DNA from 4 places in the Micromonospora sp. RTGN7 genome. Region 1 is predicted to be linked to each of the others. Evidence: riboswitches for the same ligand, from Rfam matches in the RefSeq annotation. Region 1 holds a riboswitch; each other region holds the start of a gene.
The links. Region 1 has a riboswitch for cyclic di-AMP ahead of SNR22_RS21935 (transglycosylase family protein). Riboswitches for the same ligand answer to the same signal wherever they lie in the genome.
Positions count from the first base shown of each region.

Region 2: it holds a riboswitch for cyclic di-AMP, as region 1 does, so the genes downstream of both, SNR22_RS12945 (hypothetical protein) here and SNR22_RS21935 (transglycosylase family protein) in region 1, are expected to answer to the same signal.
Region 3: it holds a riboswitch for cyclic di-AMP, as region 1 does, so the genes downstream of both, SNR22_RS19875 (hypothetical protein) here and SNR22_RS21935 (transglycosylase family protein) in region 1, are expected to answer to the same signal.
Region 4: it holds a riboswitch for cyclic di-AMP, as region 1 does, so the genes downstream of both, SNR22_RS22445 (C39 family peptidase) here and SNR22_RS21935 (transglycosylase family protein) in region 1, are expected to answer to the same signal.

Region 1 is NZ_JAPZLF010000016.1:82,327-86,507, forward strand. It holds gene htpG (molecular chaperone HtpG) at 1-1,590, shown strand, start outside; cyclic di-AMP (ydaO/yuaA leader) riboswitch at 2,093-2,266, shown strand; gene SNR22_RS21935 (transglycosylase family protein) at 2,266-2,937, shown strand; gene SNR22_RS21940 (VOC family protein) at 3,854-4,181, shown strand, end outside.
Region 2 is NZ_JAPZLF010000007.1:197,094-201,274, forward strand. It holds gene SNR22_RS12935 (STAS domain-containing protein) at 325-687, shown strand; gene SNR22_RS12940 (SRPBCC family protein) at 905-1,366, shown strand; gene SNR22_RS12945 (hypothetical protein) at 1,461-2,546, opposite strand; cyclic di-AMP (ydaO/yuaA leader) riboswitch at 2,551-2,680, opposite strand; gene SNR22_RS12950 (cation diffusion facilitator family transporter) at 2,890-3,807, opposite strand; gene SNR22_RS12955 (HelD family protein) at 3,912-4,181, opposite strand, start outside.
Region 3 is NZ_JAPZLF010000013.1:48,199-52,379, reverse strand. It holds gene SNR22_RS19880 (carbonic anhydrase) at 1-687, shown strand, start outside; gene SNR22_RS19875 (hypothetical protein) at 782-1,804, opposite strand; cyclic di-AMP (ydaO/yuaA leader) riboswitch at 1,808-1,939, opposite strand; gene SNR22_RS19870 (hypothetical protein) at 2,069-2,419, opposite strand; gene SNR22_RS19865 (hypothetical protein) at 2,535-3,257, shown strand; gene SNR22_RS19860 (DUF305 domain-containing protein) at 3,346-3,975, shown strand; gene SNR22_RS19855 (metal-sensitive transcriptional regulator) at 4,043-4,181, opposite strand, start outside.
Region 4 is NZ_JAPZLF010000017.1:68,555-72,735, reverse strand. It holds gene SNR22_RS22450 (CDP-glycerol glycerophosphotransferase family protein) at 1-935, shown strand, start outside; gene SNR22_RS22445 (C39 family peptidase) at 1,044-1,907, opposite strand; cyclic di-AMP (ydaO/yuaA leader) riboswitch at 2,130-2,271, opposite strand; gene SNR22_RS22440 (hypothetical protein) at 2,632-3,396, opposite strand; gene SNR22_RS22435 (hypothetical protein) at 3,539-3,943, opposite strand; gene SNR22_RS22430 (acyltransferase) at 4,150-4,181, opposite strand, start outside.

The sequences.
Region 1 (4,181 bases):
CTGCGCGAGTCGAAGGACGCGGCCGGGTCCGCGGACCTGATCGGGCAGTTCGGGGTCGGTTTCTACGCCACCTTCATGGTCGCCGACAAGGTGACCCTGGTGTCCCGCCGCGCAGGGGAGGCCGAGGGCACCCGCTGGGAGTCCACCGGCGAGGGCACGTACGTCGTGGAGACCATCGACGATGCCCCGCAGGGTACGGCAGTCACCGTCCACCTCAAGCCGGAGGACAGCGACGACCACCTGTACGACTACGCCGCCGACTGGAAGATCCGCGAGATCGTCAAGCGGTACTCCGACTTCATCGCCTGGCCGATCCGGATGACGGTGCAGCGCCCGGGCGAGGACGGGGCGACCACCAGCGAGGTGCAGACCCTCAACTCGATGAAGGCGCTCTGGGCCCGCCCGCGCAGCGAGGTCGACGAGGCCGAGTACAACGAGTTCTACAAGCATGTCAGCCACGACTGGGCCGACCCTCTCGAGACGATCCACATGAAGGGCGAGGGCACCTTCGAGTACGAGGCGCTGCTCTTCCTGCCCTCGCACGCCCCGGTCGACCTGTTCGCCCCGCAGGCCCGTCGCGGGGTGCAGCTCTACGTCAAGCGCGTGTTCATCATGGATGACTGCGACGCGCTGATGCCGAACTACCTGCGCTTCGTCAAGGGTGTCGTCGACGCGCACGACCTGTCGTTGAACATCTCCCGGGAGATCCTCCAGCAGGACCGCCAGATCCAAGCGGTCCGCCGCCGGTTGGTGAAGAAGATCCTCGCCACCGTCAAGGAGATGAAGGCCAACGAGGCCGAGAAGTACCACACCTTCTGGGCGGAGTTCGGCCCGGCGCTCAAGGAGGGCCTGCTCGACGACCCGGACAACACCGAGGCGATCCTCGACGTCGTCTCCGTCGCCTCCACCCACGACCCGGCGGAGCTGACCGGCCTGCGTGACTACGTGGAGCGGATGAAGGACGGCCAGGGCGACATCTACTACATGACCGGGGATTCCCGGTCGATGATCGAGAACTCGCCGCACATCGAGGCGTTCCGGGCCAAGGGCTACGAGGTGCTCATCCTCACCGACCCGGTGGACGAGGTCTGGGTGGAGCGGGTCGGGCAGTTCGACGGCAAGCCGCTGCGTTCCATCGCCAAGGGCCAGGTCGACCTGGACACCGAGGAGGAGAAGCAGGAGACTGAGGCCGCCCGCGAGCAGCAGCGCCAGGAGTACGCCGAGCTGCTGACCTGGATGACCGAGAAGCTCTCCGGCAGCGTCAAGGAGGTGCGGCTCTCCACCCGGCTGACCAGTTCGCCGGCCTGCGTGGTGGGCGACGCCCACGACATCACGCCGACGCTGGAGAAGATGTACCGGGCGATGGGCCACGAGGTGCCGCAGGTCAAGCGGATCCTGGAGCTCAACCCGGGGCACCCGCTGGTCGAGGGGCTGCGCAAGGCCCACGAGCAGGACGCCGCCGGGTCCGATGCGCTCACCGACACCGCTGAGCTGCTGTACGGGATGGCGTTGCTCGCCGAGGGCGGCGAGTTGGCCGACCCGTCCCGCTTCACCCGCATCCTCGCCGACCGGCTGGCCCGTACCCTGTAGCCGCCGAAACGCCCCGCGCGCCGGGCTCCCGGTCGACACCGTCGACCGTGGATGCCCGGCGCGCGTCGTTCACACCCCTCTCGTGCGGGTCCTCGGGCGGCGGAGCGGACGGGAAAATGAGGCCAGCCCGCGTGGACGGCGGGCGGTCGAGGTGTGGCGGCCGGCCTGGGTGCAACTGGCACCCGGGGAGTTGAGCTGCGCGACCGACACCGCCGTCGCCGGGCTCGGTCCACGCCCGTCCCACTGAGCCTTCGGCGTTCACCGACGGTGTCGGGCGTCCGATGTGCGCTATCGGACCGACATAACGCTGAGTAGCGTCCCGAGGTGCCCGATCGCCTTGCATCCTGATCGAACTCGGACCTCTGATCGCCCTGCATGGCTGGTACCGCCTCGCAAGTCGACGGTGCGGCCGTTCGCTCGAGCGGGTGAAGAACTTCACAAGAGGTGGGCAATCATCACCGACGGTGCCTAACGTCGATCGAGTCCGCCAACGCGGTCACCACGGTCGGTAACGCCTAATCCTGCCGCCGGCCGTCGGTTTCCTTTGATCCATGGCAGGAGCGGGGGAACCACACGTTCCTCGGTGCATCGCACCTCGGGGTGAAGCCGCCTGTGGCGGCCGGGCTCCTCGGCCCGAACCCGACAGCTCACCTCGTCGGCGTGGAGGAATCACACATGGCTACTGAACACACCGCCCGACACCGTCGGGTCACCGCTCGCCGCGCCGCCGTCGGTACCGTCGCGGCGGGCGCCGTCGCCGGGGCCGTCGCCCTCTTCGGCCCGGCCGCGCCGGCCCAGGCCGCGGTCAACTGGGACGCGATTGCCCAGTGCGAGTCCAGCGGCAACTGGCACATCAACACCGGCAACGGCTACTACGGCGGCCTCCAGTTCTCGGCGGGCACGTGGGCCGGCTACGGCGGCAAGAAGTACGCCGCCCGCGCCGACCTGGCCACCCGCGGCGAGCAGATTCGTATCGCCGAGAAGGTGCTCGACGGGCAGGGCATCGGGGCGTGGCCGACCTGCGGCAAGAAGGGCGGCTCGACGAAGGCCAGCCCCAGGTCGGAGAACTCGGAGTCGAAGGCCGCCCCGAAGGAGCGGTCCACGCGGACCGAGAAGCCGGCCTCGCGCAGCAAGCGGGACACCACGAAGAGCACCACGAAGAGCACCACGAAGAGCGCACCGACCGGTGGCGGAAAGACCTACGTGGTCCGGTCGGGCGACACCCTGTCCGAGATCGCCGGGGCCCAGAGCGTGCGGGGCGGCTGGCGCGCGCTGTGGGAGAAGAACGAGCGGGTCGTGGGCGAGCACCCGAACCTGATCTTCCCGGGTCAGCGGCTCAGCCTCTGACCCACCCGGGGCGGGTCGGTTCGACCCGGCACCCCGCAAGGCCAAGCGCCCGGCCGGTCCTCCGGCCGGGCGCTTGGCAGTCCCCCCGGGGCACCGACAACCCGGCCCCTCGACTGGGCGGGCTTGGGCGCGGGGTGGGGCAGGCCCCGTGCACGTCGCCGCGATCAACGAGCGGCGGTAACCGACTTCGACACGGACCCTGGCGGGGCAGGCGTCCAGACGGCCCGGGTGCCGGATGGGTCATGCCCACTCGTCCCCTTTGCTCTGCTGCCGTCACCGCAACGACCAGTACCGCGCAGTCGCCTCACAGGCCAGCACGAGCGGACGGCAGGAACCGTCGCGGTCCCCGCGTGTCGCGCAGGGGGCAGCAGAGCAAAGGCGCCAGTGCAGGTGTCACCGGCGGATCGGCGGCGACGCTGGCGCCGAATCAGCACACGATCACGAGAAAACGGGTCGGCGGGCGGCGCCGATCACGGGCAGGCTGTCGCGATGTCGCGCCCCACCACCGCCCTGCTCGACGACCTCGACGACCTCGACGACCTGCCGTACCGGCAGCGGATGACCACGCGCTCGCCGCCCGGGCCCGGCCCCTCGCCGCCGCCGGCAGGCTGGCCGCGGTGCTCGCGGAGCTGCGCGCCGGTTGGCTCACGGCCGACGACCTCCGCCCGCTGCTCACCGACGCGCCGGCCGACCTGCGCCGGCTGGTGTACCGGTCGCTGCGCGCGTCCCGCCGACCGGATCGTCGACGCGGTCCGCGACCGGTTCGGCGACAGCGAGACATACCGGCCACGGTCTTCAACGGCGCCCGGCGAAGTCGCGCCCGCCGCAGCACAGTCGCCTCGACGTGGTCCAGCCAGCGGACCTCACTCTCCAGCGTGGAGATCAGTTGTCGTACCCGGCGGGCACGATGCGGAACATGTCTGAGCCATATCCGCATCGACACCACGCCATCGACTACATGGAGTTCACGGTCACCGACCTCGACCTGGCCAAGCGCTTCTACGCCGAAGCGTTCGCCTGGCAGTTCAACGACTACGGGCCGGGGTACGCCGGCATCCGGAGCCCGCACGGTGACTCCGCGCCCGAAGTCGGCGGTCTGTGTGCGGATCAGGAAGTCCGGGCGGGTGGCCCGTTGGTGCTGCTCTACTCGGCAGACCTGGACCGGTCCGTGCAGGCGGTGAAGGACGCCGGCGGCCAGGTGGTGGGGCCGTACGAGTTCCCCGGTGGCCGCCGGTTCCACTTCA
Region 2 (4,181 bases), on a different contig from region 1:
GTGACGCCGTCCGCCGTGGGGAGGGGATGGCCGCTCGTCGTCACGGCCCCGGCACCCTGCCCTCGGCGGGTTTGGGCACGCCGGGGGCACCGGGTGCGCGTGAATGTCGGGGGTCGCCGCTACCCTGGGTCGGCGACATCGACGGTAGGTCGCTCGTTTGATGAAGAGAATCCGAAAAGTCCGGATAAGGGGCAGCTTGCTGCGTCCTGGTCCATGAATTGCTCATCCCGAGGGGTGGCGACCGAGGCCGTCGGAGGAATACTCTCGGTCGCGGCCCGCGTACTGATGAGGCGCCCCGTAGAACGGGCGAGTGGAGGTGCTCGCGTGAGCCTGTCGATCGTGAAGTCGGTCCTGTCGGGTGGTGTCATCGAGATCGTCCCGCGCGGTGAGATCGACGTCGATACCGCGTACGAGGTGCGCGAAGCCATTGCCGAGGTGCTCGCCAAGGGGCGTCCCGCCCGCATCGAGCTCAACATGCGTCTCGTCACCTTCATCGACTCCGTCGGCATCAGCGCGATGGTGGCCGGCTTCCAGACCGCCGAGGTCAGCGGCGTGAAGTTGGTCGTCACCGAGCCGAGTCGATTCGTGCACCGGCAGCTCTGGGTGACCGGGTTGCTGGGCCTCTTCGGCGCACCGGAGCCCTACTACGCAGGTGCCGCCACGCCCGAGGTGCGGCCCGGGGCCTGAGAGCCGTCTCCCCGCAGGGGCGCACCCGGCGGTCGGCGGGGCGCCCGACATTCCCGCGCTCCGGGCGCGGGGGCGGTCAGGCGCCCCGTGCCCTGCGGCCGGCATTCCCGCGCCACATTCCTGAGCGCGGGACAATCCTTCGCTCGTGCGCGGGCGCGGCCGACCCGCGTCGGGCCGGCTCTTCCCTCTCAGGGGCGGGTGGGGCACGATCGAGGGCGTGCTTCGGCGAGACAGCTTCCAGTACTCGGTCCAGGCCCGCTGCCCTCGGGCCGAGGCGGTGGCGCTGCTCAGCGACCCGGCCAGGCAGGGCGAGCTGCATCCACTGATCGTGCGGGTGCGCCGGCTGCCGCCCCGACCGGGCACCCGGGCCAGCTACGCCATCACGGACCGGCTCGCCGCCGGGCCGGTGCGCTTTCTCACGACGTACCAGGCGGACGTGTTGACGGTCAGCGACGACGAGATCGTCATGGTGGCTCGGCAGTGGCCGGCCACGACGGTGCGTAACCACACGCTGCTGCGCGACGAACCGGGCGGGTGGGTCCGGATCGACGTGGAGATCAACCTCGCCGCCCCGGCGCCGCTGTTCCGGTACGCCTTCCGGCAGGCCCGTTCGGCGCACCTCGGGCTGGCCCGGCGGCTGGGCGAGGTGCTGGACCGCACCGCTGACGGCCCGGCCTGAACGGCGGGGCACTCGGTCGACGACCTGCGGTGTACCTGCACCGACGTGACGCCCCGGCGACCCGTCGTTCGTGGGCGGGTCGCCGGGGCGCGGGTCAGAGCACCGACAGGTGCACGTGGTTGGTGTGGTCGCTGGACGGGTCCCCGTTGCCACCGCTGTAGGACTTCCAGCCGCTGCTGGGCAGCCAGATCTGCTTGAACCAGATCACGTACAGCACGGCCAGCCTGTCGGCGTTGCGGATGTAGTACGCCGACAGGTTGTTGCCGTAGGTGCGGTCCCCACCGGAGGCCACCCCACCGAAGCCGCCTTTCTGGGCGGCGAAGTCGCAGGCCCGGCCCTTGGGGTGCTCGCCGGAGCCGCTGGGTCGGTGGCAGGAGACGTACCGGGTGAAGCCGGCCGCCTTGGCCTGCTGGAGCGCGTGCAGCGTCCGCGGGGTGATGCAGCCGTTGGCCGGGGTCGGGTCGTTCACGCTGCACGACTCCGACGGCCAGGATCCGTCGGGGTTGCGCTTCGCCGGGGCGGCGTTGGCGTTGGAGGTGCCCCGGTTCGACCCGCCGCCGCTGTCGCTGGCGGTGACCTTCTCCTCGGCCTTCTCGTTGGCCACGGTGAGGGCCCGCTCGGCCTGCTCCTTGCGCTTGCTCATCACCGCGACCTGCTTGCGCTGCTCGCGGATCTCGCCGTCGAGGGCCAGCCGGGTCCGGGCGGACTCGTCCCGGGTCTGCGTCAGGTCGCGCAGCACTCGGTCCTCGTTGGTGGCGACCGCGTCGAGCGCGGCGATCCGGTCCAGGAAGCCGGCGGGGCTCGAGCTGGTGAGCAGCGCGGAGATTGGGCTGAGCCGACCCGACTTGTACGCCACGCCGGCGATCTCGTCGACCTTGGCGCTGCGGACGGTCAGCTCCGCCTCGATCGTCTTGAGCTGGCCGCCGAGCTGCTGCTGCCGGGTGACCGAGCGGGCCAGGGAGTTCCTGGCCTCCAGGTAGCCCTTGCTGGCCGCGTCCAGTTGGGCGCGAAGGGCGGGCGTGCCGCCCTCCTCGTCCTGGTCGGGCGCGGCGAGCAGGCCGGTGGGCGGCGCCGCGCCGGCCGGGGCGACCGGCCCGATTCCAAGGCCGACGCTGAGCGTCAGCGCCAGGAATGCCGCCATCCGGGCGGCGGTCCTTCGTGCAGGTGCCACTACTGGCATAGGTATGTCCTTCCGTCAGCCGCCGACCGGGTTAGCTGACGGGTTCGGGACGGAAGATCCCTACCGCTCACGCGGATGCACCCCACGAACATGGTTCCCCGGCTCGCCCTTCGACGATTAGGCGGCGGCCACCGCAGGCGCCGGAGGGCGCCGCCCGGCGGAGGCCGGATCAGAGCTTACCGGTACGCAGGGGGCCGACGCTGCACCCGTGACGGATGGTGCGCGGACTAATGCCCCTGCACGGACTAATGCCCCTGCACGGACTAATGCCCCTGCACGGACTAATACCCCTAAAACCGGCATGAGGGTACGATACACCACGCTATGCGTGGGTGTGGGGGCATCACCAACCGGCTGGGCCGCAGCGGCCCGCCGACGCGTCGGGTTCCACCTGCAACGTGGCGTGCTCGATGCGGAAGTCCTCGTGCAGGGCGGTGCGGGCCGCGGCGAGCACCGCGCCCACCTCGGCGTCCGGCGCCATGGTCAGGTGGGCGGAGGCGACCTCCATGCCGGAGGTCAGCGTCCAGACGTGCAGGTCGTGCACCTCGACCACGCCGGGCACCGCTGCCAGCCGGTCGTGCACCGCCGTCACCTGGAGGTGCTCCGGCGCGGCCTGGACCAGGATGCGTACCGCTGCCCGGCCCAGCCGCCAGGTGCGGGGCAGGATGAACACGCCGATCCCGACGGCCACCAGCGGGTCCGCCCACCACCAGTCGGTGACCGTGATCAGCACCGCCGCGGCGATCACGCCGACCGAGCCGAGCAGGTCGCCCAGCACCTCCAGGTACGCCCCACGCAGGTTGATGCTCTCCTTCGCCCCGCTGCGCAGCAGGGCGAACGCGGCCAGGTTGGCGAGCAGGCCCAGCACGGCCACCGCGAGCATCGGGCCGGTGGTCACCTCGGTAGGGTTGCCGAACCGGCGGACCGCCTCGATGAGGACGTAGACGGCCACCCCGCTGAGCAGGACGGCGTTGCCGAGCGCGGCGAGCACCTCCAGGCGGTAGAGCCCGAAGGTGCGCTGGGGGTCGGCGCTGACCCGTCGGGTGGCGGTGATCGCGGCGAGCGCCATGCCGATGCCGAGCACGTCGGTGAACATGTGCCCGGCGTCGGAGAGCAGCGCCAACGAGCCGGTGCCGAAGGCGGTCACCGCCTCGACGATCATCAGCGTGGCGAGCAGCGCGAAGGCCGCCCAGAGTCGCCCCTGATGGCGGTCTGCGGCGTTCGCCACCGACCCGTGGTGGTGGTCATGACCTGCGCCCACGCCGACACCCTCCGTCTCTGATCCGGACCGAGCCCAATGTATGCTCACATCGCAATGTGTGCAAGTGATCGTCGGGTGTCCCCACCGGGCCGGCCAGGGGCGCCTCAGCCGGTCGAGTCGATCGTGGTGAGCCGCTGGGTGGCCCGGGACAGCGCCACGTACAGCGTCCGGACCCCGGAGCCCGGGTCTGCCCGGATCTCGCCCGGGGCGACCAGCGCGACCCCGTCGTACTCCATGCCCTTGGCCTCGAGGCTGGTCACCACCTGGACGCGCGGCGCGGCCAGCTTGGCGAGCCAGCCGGCGACCTCGTTCCGACGCGGCACCGGCGTGATCACCCCGACCGTCCCGTCCACCTCGTCGAGCAGCGCGGTGAC
Region 3 (4,181 bases), on a different contig from region 1:
CCGGTCGCCCCGGGGCGGGCCGTCGTCGAGCTGCTCGACGGCAACCGCCGGTTCGTCAACGGTGTGCCACGTCACCCGAACCAGGACGCCGGCCACCGCGCCGCCGTCGCCGACGGCCAGCATCCGTTCGCGGTGATCGTCGGCTGCTCCGACTCCCGGCTGGCCGCCGAGATCATCTTCGACCGGGGACTGGGCGACCTCTTCGTGGTCCGCACCGCCGGGCACACCATCGGCCCCGAGGTGCTCGGCAGCGTCGAGTACGCGGTGACCGAGCTGGGCGTACCCCTGGTCGTGGTGCTCGGCCACGACTCCTGCGGCGCCGTTCAGGTCGCCAGGGCGGCGGTCAGCAGCGGCAAGCCGCCCGCCGGCCATCTGGGGGCCGTAGTGGACGCCGTGGTGCCGAGCCTGCGCAGGGCCGCCGAGCGCGGGGTCGAGGACATCAACGGGATCGTGGACATCCACATCGCACAGACCGTCGAGGCGATGCTCGCCCGCTCGTCCATGCTGGCGGCCGAGGTCGCCGCCGGGCGGTGCACGGTGGTCGGGATGTCGTACCGGCTCAACGCGGGCGAGGTGCGGACGGTGGCCGCAGTACCGGCCGTCAGCGACGCCTCGGTGGTCAGCGACGCCTCGGTGGCCGCCCCGGCCGTCCCCCCGGCCCGGGGTGCGGCCCCGGCTGCGGCCTGAGGCGCTCCGCGGCCTGAGGCGCTCCGCGGGCCGCGACCCGGCGAGGGCCGCCCCGCACGGCGGCGGGACGGCCCTCGATCGCGTGGTGGGCTCGTCAGAGCAGCGACATGTGCACGTGGTCCGTGTGGTTGGAGGGCCCGCTGTAGGACTTCCAGCCGGTCGCCGGGAACCAGATCTGCCGGTTCCAGATGACGTAGTAGATGCCGAGCCGGTCGGCGTTGCGGATGAGGAACGCGGCGAGGTTGTTGCCGTACATCCGGGTGTCGTTGTTGTGCCAGGAGGAGAACCCGCTGTTCTGCAGCGACCAGTCGCAGGCCCGGCCCTTGGGGTGTTCCCACGGCCCACCCGGTCGGTAGCAGCCGACGAAGCGTTTGAAGCCGGCCTTCTTGGTCTCCTTGTACGCGTGCAGTGTGCGCGGCGTGATGCAGCCGGAGGTGGTCGGGTCGTCCGCGCTGCACGACTCGGAGCGCCAGTCGCCGTCCGAGCCCAGGCCCGGCGCGATCTTTGCGACCGGGGACGTGGCGTTGACCAGGCCGCCGGTGAAACCCTCGCCGCCGACCAGCGCGAGGGACTTCTCGGCGTCGTACTTCTTCTTCGCCATGATCGAGGTCTGCTTCTGCTGCTCGCGGATCTCGGCGTCGAGCGCGAGCTTGGCCTGCTCCGCGCGCTCCTTGGCCTCGTTGACCTCGGCGAGCTTCCGGGCGTTGATCATGTTGAGCTGGTCGAGGGCGGTGGCGCGCTTGACGAACGAGTCCGGGCCGCCGCTGTCCAGCAGCACCGTCAGCGGGCCGATCCGCCCGGTCCGGTACGACCGGGCGGCCATCTCGCTGACCTGCGGGATGAGCGCGGTCAGTTCCTGTTCGGCCTGCTTCACCTCCTTGGTGCGCTGAAGCTGGAGCTTCTTGGACTTCTCGAGCTTCGTCTTGGCCTGGGTGTATTCCCGGTTGGCCGCCTCGATGACGTCAGTGATCAGCTTGGGCTCGTCGTCCTCCTCGTGCCCCGAGGGTTTGGGGGTGGAGGGCGCGGCGAACGCTGGGGCTGCCGGTCCGGCGAGAATCGCGAACGCGGCGAACACGGCCACCACAGGTGTCAACCAGCGGCGCAGGGGTGCCGTCACAGTGTTCCCTTCCATCGACCGCCGACCGGGTTAGCTGACGGGTTCGGGGCGGAAGTGGCCCCTACCGCTGTCGCGGATTCACCCCAGTTACCTGGTTCCCCGGTTCGCCTCTCGGCGATTGGGCGGCGGCACCGCAGGCGCCGCTGCGCGCCTTCGGCGGTGACCGGCAGCGAGGTTACCCGAGAGTCCGCCTGGGGATCTACGTCCGGATACCAACTAAAGGCGTCATTTCGTAATCGCTGTCGGTAATCAGTGACGTGGTTCTCACGCGCGACGCCACTGCCGGTCACGCTGCGGAGTGTCACCATGTGCTGTCCGTGCTCCTTTCTTGATCGGCCCAGGGGGCCGAGGGGTGGTGGGGTCGGGCCGGGCCGCCCGGGCCGTCCGGCCGGCCGCGCTGACCACCACCGCCAGCCAGGCCAGCGGGGTGCCGCGCTGATGCTCGGCGATGTTGTATGTGTCCGACGACGGGTCGGTCAGCTCGACCTGCTGTCCCGCGTCCGGCCCCTGTCCCATCCGGACGGTGACCGCGCCGTACGGGCCGTCCTGCGCGCCCGGCCCAGCCCGTCCTGCGGCGTCTCCGGCTGCGGCGGGCACGTTTGCCCGGGTGCCCACGCCGTCACGCCCGGCGGGCCGGGGCGGTGTGGCAGCGGTCCGGCCGCCGGGTCGGGCGCCACCCGGCGGGGTGCGCGGGGCGGGCGATGCGGAGTCCGGACGACCATCGCCCGGAATGATAGCCATTCTCGCCTGGGAACGCAGGTCGCGCACACATCCGGCCCGATCGTTGCGCCGGGACGTGGCGGCCCGGGACCGGGGGGGCGGTGTCGTGGGGTTCGGCGCGGACAGCCCGGTCTGGCCGGCTAGCGTGGACGGGGTGCGGACGGCGACGGTGCTGACTGCCGGGCGGTGGGCCCGGCTCGTGCTGCTGCTCTGCACCCTGGTCGGGCTGGCCGGGATGCACACCCTCGGCCACGCCGGCGGGGGCCATGGTGGTGGCCACGACCGGCCCGGGCCTGCCGGCGCACATCCGGCCGCCTCCGCCACTTTCAGGGTCTCCGCCGTGACGGACGTGATGGGCATGGCCTTCCCCGTCGGCCACGCCACGGGCGCGGCCCCATCCGTCGGCCACGCCACGGGCGGCGCCGTGTTCCTCGTCGGCCTGATGCGGGTCGGTCCGGTGCGGGTGCCGTCCGGTGGCTGCCCGGTGGACGGGTGCCCGACGGCGTGGCTGCCCGCCGGCGATCCTGGTGCCGGCCCGCCCGGTTGGAGCATCTGCCTGGCGGTGTTCGGCGCGCTCGCGGTGGCGCTGCTCGTGGCCGTGCTCCTGCTCGGCGGGGTGCGGTCGGCCGGCCTGTCCGCCCGTCGGCCCGGCGGGCCGTCCGCCGGTCCGCGTGCCCCACCGCCCCGGCCGATCGGCCTGTGGCTGGCCGAGATCTCGGTGTCGCGTACGTAGGACGCCCGACGCGGGCGCCGGCCTCTGCTGCCGGCGGCCGGGTCCCCGTCCTGCCTGCGTACGCACTCGACACCGAAGGATCCAGACCGTGACCAATCGTACGATCGCGCGCCGCGCCGCCCTGGCCGGCGGGGCGCTCACCGCCGCCCTGGCCCTGACCGCCTGCGGTTCCGCCGACCACGCCTCCTCCGGCCACGACACGCCGCCTGCCGCGACCAGCGGCGTACCGGCGAGCGGGTCTGCCACGTTCGGCGACGCCGACGTGATGTTCGCCCAGATGATGATTCCGCACCACCGGCAGGCGGTGGAGATGGCCGAGCTGGCCGACTCCCGGGCCGCCGACGCCGAGGTCAAGCGCCTCGCCGTTCAGATCAAGGGTGCCCAGGGGCCGGAGATCGCGACCATGACCGGCTGGCTCGCGGGATGGGGACGCGCCGTCCCGTCGGACGGGCCTGGGCACGGGATGCCGGGGATGGACCACGGCATGCCCGGGATGATGTCCGACGCGGACATGACCAGGCTGGCAGGCGCGACCGGCTCGGAGTTCGACCGGCAGTTCCTGACCATGATGATCGCCCACCACGAGGGTGCGATCACCATGGCGAAGGAGGCGTTGGCGAAGGGTACGAACGCCGACGCCAAGGCGATGGCCCAGGAGATTGTCGCCGCCCAGCAGGGCGAGATCGATGACATGAACAAGATCCTCGCCCGGCTCTGACGCCAGCGGCCGGTGGTGGGGGACGGGTCTCTCCGGCTCGTCCCCCGGCCGGGGATGGTGGGTGCGGTCAGCCGCGCTTCATGAGGCGGCCGACGGAGGCCATCATCTCGGTGGCCATCTCGTCGGCCCGACCCTCGGCGGCACCCTCGCGCATGCAGTGCCGGGCGTGCCCGTCGAGCAGGCCCAGGGCGACCTTGTCCAGGGCG
Region 4 (4,181 bases), on a different contig from region 1:
AGGCGCTGGTGCCGAGCCTGAGGGTGGCGTTCTACGTCAACCACGGGGCGAAGAACAGCCACTGCATCCGGTTCCCCCAGCTCACCCACGTGCAGATCCACCACGGCGACAGCGACAAGGCGCCCAGCGCCAACCCGGTCTCGGCGATCTTCGACCGGATCTTCGTGGCCGGTCCGGCCGCGATCGACCGGTACGCCCGCGCCGGGGTGGACATCCCGGCGGAGAAGTTCGTCGTGGTCGGCCGCCCGCAGGTCGAGTCGATCGAGGTACGCCGGGAGCCGGTCACCGGCCTGGGCAACCCGACGGTGCTCTACACCCCGACCTGGACCGGGCACCACGCCGACGCGAACTACTGCTCCCTGCCGGTAGCCGGGACGATCCTGCGCGGGCTGCTGGCCCGGGGCGCGACGGTGATCCTTCGCGCCCACCCGTACACCGCGCAGAACCCGGCGTCGGCGCGGCAGCTCGCCCGGCTCACGGAGCTGCTGGCCGCGGACCGGGCCCGCACCGGGCGGCAGCACGTCTGGGGCGCGGCGGCCAGCCGGGAGCTGTCCCTGGTCGAGTGCGTGAACCGCTCCGACGCGCTGGTGTCGGACGTATCCGGGGTCATCTCCGACTACCTCTACTCCGGCAAGCCGTACGCGGTGACGGACATGGGCGGCGACGGCGACCGGTTCGTCGAGCGGTTCCCGCTGGCCGGCTCGGGCTACGTGCTGCGGCGCGACGCGGCCAACCTCGACGAGGTGCTGGTCGACCTGCTGGACAGCGACTCCCGGGCGGCGACTCGCTGGACCACCCGCGCCCGCTACCTGGGCGACTTCCCTGCGCAGGAGTATGCCGAGGCGTTCCTGTCAGCGGCCCGCCAGGAACTGACCCCCACCGCAACCCCACCGCTTCCCCGCGCCCCCCGCTCCCCCCTCACCCCCACCCCCTGACCGCGGTCCGGCCCGGACAAGGCCGGCCCGGACCGGGCCGGGGCCAAGGCAGGGATCGGCCCGGGCCAGGCTGTCCTGGCCCGGGCCGATACCGGGGTGGGGTGGGTGTTAGGCCGAGTAGCCTCTGGTGGCCGTCCAGTGGGCCAGGGTGATGGTGCTGACCCAGTACGACGGGAGGGACGGGTCAGCCGAGTCGGCGATGCGTACGGTGCGGCCGTCGTTGCGGTAGCCGACGACGGCGATGTAGTGACCACCGGGGAAGGAGTGCCAGCCGCCGTTGACGTCGGTGGCGTCCCCGGCGATGTTCGCCACGACCCCCCGGCCGGCGGCGACCGCCTTCACCACGTCGGCCTGGAGCCGGTCGATCTGGGCCGAGGTAGCGGAGCCACCCGAGATCATCCGGGTGCGGTACGGGTTGTCGCCCTCGACCATCTCATTGAGCACCCGGGTGGTGTCAGCGGCCGAGTTCGTGCCCATCTCGGTGGTGCCGAGGTCGGCTGCCAGCGCGTCCTGGGTGCTCTTGACGCCAGTGGCGGAGAGCGCGTTACGCACCGCCGCGGGGCCGCAGTAGTAGTAGGTGGTCTGGGCCGCGTAGTCGTAGTCGAGGACCTTCGACGACGGCGACTTCGAGGCGGCCGGCTTCGCCGTGGTCTTGCGCGGGGCGGCCTTGGTGGTCAGATCGGGATCCGGGGTCGCCGAGGTGGCGCTCGGCGACGGCGTGGCGCTCGGCGACGCACTCGCGGTGGCCCGGGCCTGGGCGCGGCTGACGGTGCCGTCGAGGCGGGGCGCGATCTCGGCTGCGGCCGCCGTGGTGTGTCGGGGGGCGGGGGCGTCATCGGAGCCGGCCAGCAGCGCGCTGGTGCCGGAGGCCAGCACCAGCGCCACGGCCGAACCGGCGACGACCTGGTACGGGCGCTCGCCGGCGAGCCGCCGCAACTGCCGCTTGAGGTGATCGTTCACGTGTTCCTCCAGGGACGGGGGTGGAGAGCGGAGGCACCCGGGCGTACGTCGCCGTATGACGGCGCGGACGACACGCCCGTAGGCCGGTGGGGACCGCTCTGAACAGACGCCCGGTCAGGCGGGCGCGGGGCGGATGCGACGGTCAGCTCGTCAGCCCTGGGGCGACGGACGCGGGCACCACGGCACCGTGTGGGAGGAACAACCGAGGGGTGGAATCGTGCTGCACGAGGATGGCACTCCTTCCGAGACCGCCTACCGGGTTAGCTGACGGATTCGGGCGGGAAGATCGCCCTACCATGGGCCGAAGCCCGCGGATTCACCCCAACGTGCACTGGTTCCCCGGTTCGTAAATTTCACGATTGAGCGGGTCGGCGCGGCGTCGCCTCTTGCGATCGGTTACCGCACCAGACGGCCCGACATTACTGGCCGGCCGGAAGCCTGCCAACCCACCGCCACCTGCTTAAACATGCGCCATTCAGCTTTCTTTCGGTGGACAGATGAACTGACGCGGCTCAATAGGATGAGGGCCCTATCCGGCGCGGAGGGCGAACAATCGGACAACCGGTCGTGATCGTCGGCGAATTGCGTCGGCTTTGGGCCGGCACGGCGCCGGTGCCCGTTTCCGCGTCGATGTGACCGGGCTCACGGGATCAGGGCACACAGGCGGGGCCGGGCACGACCAAAAACCGGGCAACCGGGGCGAGGGCCGGCACGACCGAGGGCCGGGGCGGTGGGGTCAGCCGATGCGGGCCGGACGCCAGCGGGCGGCGGCCGGAACGGCCGGTCGGGCTGGCGCCGTGGCCGCCCGCGCGGCGGGCGCCACGACCGGGCGGGCCCGCTGCGCGGCGGCGTACGCCTCGGCGGAGAGCGCCACAGCGGCCTCGGCGGCCAGGTCGGCGTCCCGCCACGCCGTTCGCTCCCGGGCCGCCGCCGCCCGGTACCCGGACTGCTTTCCGTCCCGCACCGCACGGGCCAGCACGACCTCCTGTTCCACCGGGTGCAGCCGGGGATCCCAGCCGCCCCGGTGCGCGAAGACGTCGCAGAGCTCTCGGATGGACAGCTCGCCGCGCAGGTGGGCGGCGGTGGCGGCGTGGTGCAGCCAGCGCTCGCGGGCGGCGTACTCGGCGGGGGTACGCGGGGTGCGCGGCGGCGGCAGGGCATGCGCGCCACGGAGACGCCGGGCGGCGGCCTCCGCCTCGTCGTACGCCTGCCAGGCCCGCTCGACCGTGTCCTGGGCCGCGAGCCACGCGTCGCGGCGTCGCCGGGCCGTCTGGGCCGCCCCGGCGGCGGCCACCGCCACCTCCTCGGCGTACCGGCGCAGGTCGACGGCCTCCTGCGCGGCCAGATCGACGGCGGGCGGGGCGGGCTCGTCCGTCGGCCGGTCCCGCTCCGGGCGGGCGACCAGGACGGTGAGCACGGTGAGCGCCACCACGAGCAGCACCGACCAGATGGCGGCGGCCAGCGGCACCTCGACGAGGAACTGGTAGAGAACGATGTCCATGGTCGGCACCTACGGAAAGAGGCTGCGGAAGGCGGGACCGCACGCCGCGGAGTGGGGGCGCGGGGCGCCGCCGGGGCCGGGCGGATCGGTGCGGTGGTGAGGTGCGGAGACGACGGCGTCGCGGGCGCGGCCCGCGGGCGGGTCAGCCGCGCGGTGGCGCGCGGGAGCCGACGGTGGCCGGGGCGAGGCCGGCCGGCGCCCGCCGTGGCGTGGCCGGGCGGAGCACGGGCCGACCCGCCGGGCCGACCGGGACCGCGCCGACGGGGATCCAGCCGGCCGGGGCGGCGGCGGCCCGGCCGGAGCCGAGCGGGAACACTCTGACGGCCGGGGCGGAGCCGACCGTGGGCACCCCGCTGGCGGGAAGTGCGCCGGCGGGAGACCAGGCCGGGGCTGCGGCGTCGGGGGCGGCGCCGACGGGCAGCGCCGCATCGATGGGCAGCGGCCCGGCACCCAGCGAGAAGGCGACCGCGACGGCAAGGCTGGTCAGCATCCGGGCGGTCCAGCGCGCGACCCACCAGAGGGGACAGGTCAGCGCGACGGGCAGCACACGGTCACGCTACCGAAACCGACCGCACGACGCACCACCGCCGGGCGTGTCGTGACGTCCCGATCGCCCGGTCTTCACCGGAAAGGTGGGCCGACCGCCCGGAACGCCCGGGATGGCCGCCCTCCGGGCCGGACGGCACCCGGTCGCGGGCGGCCAGAAGCCACCGGGAGGGGGCCGGGAGGCCATCGGGGAGGGACGCGGGGGCGTCAGCGTCGTTCGGAGAGGGTGACGTACTCGC